DNA from 3 places in the Rahnella sp. WP5 genome. Region 2 is predicted to be linked to each of the others. Evidence: predicted binding sites of a transcription regulator. Region 2 holds the regulator's gene; each other region holds the start of a gene.
What was found. The regulator PhoB, encoded in region 2, activates phosphate uptake and scavenging genes when phosphate is short. The targets are predictions, from matches to a motif close to CTGTCATAAAACTGNCNNAT.

Region 1: the regulator PhoB is predicted to act here: its motif matches at 1,125-1,144, upstream of phoA (alkaline phosphatase).
Region 3: the regulator PhoB is predicted to act here: its motif matches at 1,054-1,073, upstream of serA (phosphoglycerate dehydrogenase).

What each region holds. Positions count from the first base shown of each region.
Region 1 covers NZ_JQJR01000011.1:75,085-77,361, forward strand. Annotated here, with positions in the region: gene EX31_RS10780 (L,D-transpeptidase family protein) at 1-392, shown strand, start outside; gene phoA (alkaline phosphatase) at 1,226-2,277, shown strand, end outside.
Region 2 covers NZ_KN050721.1:154,907-157,183, forward strand. Annotated here, with positions in the region: gene sbcD (exonuclease subunit SbcD) at 1-327, opposite strand, end outside; gene phoB (phosphate response regulator transcription factor PhoB) at 555-1,244, shown strand; gene phoR (phosphate regulon sensor histidine kinase PhoR) at 1,267-2,277, shown strand, end outside.
Region 3 covers NZ_KN050721.1:35,483-37,759, reverse strand. Annotated here, with positions in the region: gene serA (phosphoglycerate dehydrogenase) at 1-811, opposite strand, end outside; gene rpiA (ribose-5-phosphate isomerase RpiA) at 1,162-1,824, opposite strand; gene EX31_RS21460 (LysR family transcriptional regulator ArgP) at 2,052-2,277, shown strand, end outside.

The sequences.
Region 1 (2,277 bases), on a different contig from region 2:
ACAACCCGATGGGGCTGTACGCGCTGTATGTCGGGCGTCTGTATGCGGTCCACGGCACCAACGCCAATTTCGGTATCGGTTTGCGCGTGAGCCACGGTTGTGTGCGTCTGCGTGACGCTGACATCAAATGGTTGTTCGACAACGTCCCGCAAGGCACCCGCGTTCAGTTCATCAACGAGCCGGTGAAAGCCACCGTGGAACCAGACGGCAAACGTTATATTGAGATCCACAACCCGCTGTCCTCTAACCAGGAAGAGTTTGATTCTCAGCAGCCACTGCCAATCACTCTGGCAGGCAGCGCAAGCAGCGTATCGATGGATCCGGCGGTCAACCAGACTGTTGTTCAGCGCGCTATCGAGATGCGTTCCGGTATGCCCGTTCAGATCAACTGATAACGTCTTTGACGTTGTTGTGAAAAAGCCCCGTTCATCGGGGCTTTTTTTTTGCATAGTGCCGATGCAAAGGGTGGCGGCTCAGTTGAACTGAAAAGCTGACGGAGAAAGTTTCGGTTTCTCAATTGCACTGAAAGCTGTGCCGAGAAAGTTTCGGTTTCTCAGTTGCGGTGATCACTTATCGGGCAGCGCCGAAACCGCCCAAGAGGGAAACGTGCTTTTTCCCTCTTGGATCTCCCTTCGCTTTTTCAACAAGCGCTTCCGCTCGCTGGCTATGTTTCATCAGCCGCAGTGATAGCCGCAAAATCCCGCCGCTGCACGGTTCCCTTCGTTCGGGTTACAACCCGCGCAAAAAAGACGCGCGGTTTTCCACCTCTCCTCAGGCGATATTTTGGAACCGGCCTCAGGCTTTTACTTCACAACCTCACTTACTTCATTCTTTAAAAAGTCGCGGGCGATTCAGAAAGCTTGCTGAACGGAGCGGCCTGGAGACCAGAGGCTCCAGGACCGAGTGAAGGAACCGCAAAGCGGCAAGATTTCCAGCCTGTCGCCGTGCTACCTGAAACATAGCCAGCGAGCGGAGCGCGCAGTAAAAGAGCCGGAGATTCTTAAGAGGCGCGGCGATAGGCGCCTCTTAAGGCCAGTTTGGGTGGCAACCCAAGGTCTTGACCTTGAAGTTGAAGTTGAAGTTAAAGTTAAAGTTAAAACCCAGTCTCACGGCCAGTCCGGCGCCTGTCATTAAAACGTCACAAGTCTCCCTTAACCTTCCGGTAACAAAAAATATCGATATGTATATTTTTATTTCCGATGGTTTATAAAAAGGAGTTTTGATAATGCAACAATCCGTATCTCTGGTCGCCCGCGCAGTCACTGCCGCCCTGCTGCTTTCCGCTTCTGTCTCCACCCTCGCCGCTGAAACCGACACGCTGACCGACCGGGCGGCAAAAGGCGTGCTGACGGAACCGGGCGGTGCCCGCCGTCTGAGCGGTGATCAGACAGCAGCGCTGAAAGCCTCGTTGTCAGACAAAACGGTGAAAAACGTGATTTTGCTGATTGGCGACGGCATGGGTGATTCTGAAATCACGTCTGCACGTAACTATGCAGAAGGCGCAGGCGGCTATTTCAAAGGCATTGATGCCCTGCCGCTGACCGGTCAGTACACGCATTATTCTCTGGATAAGAAAACGCAAAAACCAAGTTACGTGACCGATTCCGCCGCATCAGCCACCGCCTGGACGACTGGTGTTAAAAGCTATAACGGCGCGATTGGTGTGGATGTAAACGGTAAAGATCACCAGACCATTCTTGAGATCGCCAAAGCCGCAGGTAAGGCCACCGGCAACGTCTCCACCGCAGAATTGCAGGATGCGACGCCGGCTGCACAGATTGCCCATGTGACCTCACGCAAGTGCTACGGCCCGCAAGAAACCGCAGAGAAATGCGCCAGCAACGCGCTGGAAAACGGCGGACGCGGTTCGATCACAGAACAGTTGTTGCAGGCTCGCGCTGATGTCACGCTGGGCGGCGGCAGAAAATCGTTCAGCCAGCTGGCGAAAGCCGGTGAATTTAAGGATAAATCCCTCAAAGAACAGGCGCTGACACAGGGTTATGTCTGGGTGGAAAACGCAGAACAGCTCAGTGCCATCACGCAGGCAGACCAGAAGAAACCGGTTCTTGGCCTGTTCTCCGAAGGCAACATGCCGGTGCGCTGGCAGGGTCCGAAAGCCACTTATCACGGCAACATTGATAAACCGGCTGTCACCTGTGAAGCCAATCCGCAGCGCACCGCCGACATCCCGACGCTTGCCGCCATGACTGAAAAAGCCATCGACTTGCTGAAAGCTAATCAGAACGGTTTCTTCCTGCAGGTTGAAGGCGCATCGAT
Region 2 (2,277 bases):
ACCGACGGTGGCAATCACCCGCGTATTCAGGCAGGACAGGAGCTCGCGCGATTCATTGAGCGTGGCGACAGAATCGTGGTTACCAGCCAGCACCACCAGCTGGCAGCCGGTTTGCTGTAATTCCACCACGAAGCGGTTATACAATTCTCGGGCATAACTGGGTGGGGATCCCGTGTCGAAAATATCGCCCGCGACAATCACGGCGTCGACCTGATGTTGTTGCACCTGACCGGTCAGCCAGCGCAAAAATGCCTGATGTTCGGCTGCACGGCTTTTAGTGAAAAAGTACTGGCCGAGGTGCCAGTCTGAGGTGTGGATCAGGCGCATGAGACTCCCGTATGAACCCTGGATGACGACAATGGGGTAAAGTATAAACGTCGGCAGGGGAAGCTGTCCCCGATAAATCAGACCAATTTCAGCAAGATGGCCGGAAATTATCTGTCATAGTTGACTGTAATGAACCATTCTTTTCATTCATAAATCTGTCACAAAACTGACGCATAATGGCGCCCGCAATCAAATAAAAGATCGCTAACCTATTGGCAGGACCTACGATGGCTAGACGTATATTGGTGGTTGAAGACGAAGCTCCAATCCGTGAAATGGTGTGTTTTGTACTGGAACAAAATGGCTATCAGGCCGTAGAAGCTGAGGATTTTGATTCAGCGATTGGGCAGCTTGTTGAACCTTACCCTGAACTGATCCTGCTTGACTGGATGTTACCTGGCGGTTCCGGTATTCAGTTTATTAAGCATCTTAAACGTGAGGCTCTGACCCGCGAAATTCCGGTGATGATGCTGACCGCACGCGGTGAAGAAGAAGATCGGGTGCGCGGCCTTGAAGTGGGTGCCGATGATTACATCACCAAACCGTTTTCTCCGAAAGAACTGGTTGCCCGCATTAAAGCCGTGATGCGTCGCATCTCGCCAATGGCGGTGGAAGAAGTGATCGACATGCAGGGGTTAAGCCTGGATCCGTCGTCTCACCGGGTGATGGCCAACGAGCAGGCGCTCGATATGGGGCCGACCGAATTTAAGTTATTACACTTCTTTATGACCCATTCCGAACGTGTATACAGCCGCGAACAGTTGCTCAATAACGTCTGGGGCACTAACGTTTATGTGGAAGATCGCACGGTTGACGTGCATATTCGTCGTTTACGTAAGGCGCTGGAAACCAGTGGACATGACAGAATGATCCAGACTGTTCGTGGTACCGGATACCGTTTTTCAACGCGTTATTGAGCCCTCACAGCGGAGAATCTGTGTGCTAGAACGTTTGTCATGGAAACGACTGGCGGGTGAATTGTTTCTCTTTTGCCTGCCAGCGTTAATTCTCGGTATTTTCGTCGGCCATTTCGGCTGGCTCCTCCTGGTGTCGCTGATGGCGGCACTGGGCTGGAATTATTACAACCAGCTTAAACTCTCTCACTGGCTGTGGCTCGACCGCAGCATTACGCCACCGAATGGGCGCTGGAGCTGGGAGCCGCTGTTTTACGGGCTGAACCAGATGCAGATGCGCAACCGGCGTCGCCGTCGCGAATTAGGTCAGCTCATCAAACGTTTTCGCAGCGGTGCCGAATCGCTGCCGGATGCCGTGGTGCTGACCACTGAAGAAGGCAATATTTTCTGGTGTAACGGACTGGCGCAGGATTTGCTCGGTTTCCGCTGGCCGGAAGATAACGGGCAACATATCTTCAACCTGTTGCGTTATCCGGAATTCCGGCTGTGGATCCAGACCCGCGATTTCAGCCGGGCGCTGAATTTACAACTCAATAATGAGCATTATGTCGAGTTTCGCGTCATGCCTTATTCCGAAGGACAACTGCTGATGGTGGCACGCGACGTGACCCAGATGCGTCAGCTTGAAGGCGCACGGCGTAACTTCTTCGCTAACGTCAGTCATGAACTGAGAACCCCATTGACGGTATTGCAGGGGTATCTGGAAATGATGGAAGACGCCAAGCTGGAAGAGCCTTTCCGCACTAAAGCGCTGGATACCATGCAGGAACAGACGCGGCGGATGGACGGGCTGGTGAAACAGCTGCTGACGCTGTCGAAAATCGAAGCCTCAGCGAATATTGATTTGCACGAGAAAGTGGATATTCCGGTGATGCTCGGCATGCTCGAACGTGAAGTGCAAACGTTAAGCAACGGCAGGCATGAAGTGGTGTTTCGCGTAAACGACAAGCTGAAGGTCTTTGGTAATGAAGATCAACTGCGCAGCGCGGTGTCGAACCTGGTGTATAACGCGGTTAACCACACGCCAGCGGGGACA
Region 3 (2,277 bases), 120 kb from region 2:
CCGGTTCTTCCGGGAAGACGTCGATAGCCGCACCGGAAAGATGTTTGTTGCGCAGCGCATTGCACAGCGCAGGAATGTCGATGACCGTACCGCGTGAGGCGTTGATCAGCAGTGCGCCCGGCTTCATCTGCGCCAGCTGCACTTCAGAAATCATGTCTTTGGTTCCGGCTGTTTCCGGCACATGCAGCGTGACGACGTCGCTGGTATTGAGCAATTCTTCCAGTGTGGCAATCGGCTGCGCGTTGCCCAAAGGCAGTTTGCTTTCGATGTCATAATAGAAGACGCGCATCCCCAGGCTTTCCGCCAGGATCCCCAGTTGCGTACCAATGTGGCCGTAACCGATAATGCCCAGACGTTTGCCGCGCGCTTCGAATGAACCGACCGCCAGCTTGTTCCAGACACCACGGTGCGCTTTCGCATTCGCTTCAGGAATGCCGCGCATCATCAGCAACATCTCGCCCAGCACCATTTCCGCAACCGAACGGGTGTTGGAGAAGGGTGCGTTAAAGACCGGAATACCACGACGGGTCGCAGCTTTCAGATCTACCTGATTGGTGCCGATACAGAAACACCCAACAGCCACCAGTTTTTCTGCTGCCTGGAACACTTCTTCAGTCAGCTGAGTACGCGATCGGAGTCCAACAAAGTGCGCATCACGGATCGATTCTTTCAGCGATTGCGTGTCTAAAGCACCTTTGTGAAATTCAATATTGGTGTAACCCGCGGCACGGAGTGTATCAACCGCACTTTGGTGGACGCCTTCCACTAACAAAAATTTAATCTTGTCTTTCTCAAGTGATACTTTTGCCATTTCCCGACCCTATATTTTTCTGGCTGAATTCGAACTGCAAGATGACTGCTCACAGTCAACATAACAAAAAATCCGCCATCATCAATACAAACGATTGCCTGCCCCCCAGCAGAAGGCTCAGCACGCCTGCCGGTTTTTAGCATTTCATGCTGGTTCAATTTTACTGTGCCAGACGTTCAGGAGGAGAAATACAGAAATGTGACATAAGTCACCAAATTAAAGCCTTTGAAGAAAAGATGATTCAGTCAGAAAATTATCATCTTCATAACATTGCGTTATGACAGCGCAATGACGAGGCTTAGGCTGGCTGCCTTGCCCTAAAGCAGCCAGATCTTCTGCTTATATTCTGATTACTTCAGTTTGACGGTTTTGACACCTTCAGAAGTCCCGACCAGCGCCACGTCAGCACCCCGGTTGGCGAACAGGCCGACAGTCACAACACCGGCAATATTGTTGATCTTATTTTCCATCGCGACGGCATCAAGAATGTTCAGGTTATGCACATCAAGGATCACATTGCCATTGTCTGTCAGCACATTCTGGCGGTATTCCGGCAGGCCGCCGAGTTTAACCAGTTCACGCGCAACATAAGAGCGCGCCATTGGGATCACTTCCACCGGCAGCGGGAATTTACCCAGCACATCAACCTGCTTGGAAGCATCCACGATACAGATGAATTTTTTGGCAATCGCGGCAATGATTTTTTCGCGGGTCAGCGCAGCGCCCCCCCCTTTGATCATCTGCATCGAGCCGTTGATTTCATCCGCGCCATCGACATACACATCCAGCGAATCCACTTCATTGCTGTCGAAAACATGAATACCCAGGCTCTTCAGTTTTGCGGTAGAAGCATCGGAGCTTGAAACCGCACCTTCAATCTGGCCTTTGATGGAACCCAGTGCATCAATGAAATGTGCGGCGGTGGATCCGGTACCGACACCGACAATGGTGCCCGGCGTGACGTAATCCAGTGCGGCCCAGCCGACTGCTTTTTTCAATTCTTCCTGCGTCATAATGGCTTCTCTGTCTGATAACACGTAAGTGGCGTGAATAGTTCGGTGGAACGAAGAGTGCCGGTGATTATAAAGCATGTCCCGGCAATTTGGATAAACAACACCGCAGCCAGATCACACTTATTAAGTGCAATTGTGCTGCAAACACAAAGATTTTCCTCACCACAAATCCTGACAATCTGTGGCATAGTGTTCGGATAAAATTAAATCTAAGGGACAGAACTCCGATGAAACGCCCGGACTATAGAACGCTGCAGGCACTGGACGCGGTGATCCGTGAGCGCGGTTTTGAGCGCGCAGCGCAGAAGCTTTGCATCACACAATCGGCCGTCTCTCAGCGCATCAAGCAACTGGAAAATTTGTTCGGCCAGCCGCTGCTGGTTCGTACCGTTCCACCCCGGCCGACTGAACAGGGACAGAAATTACTGGCCTTGTTACATCAGGTGGAATTAC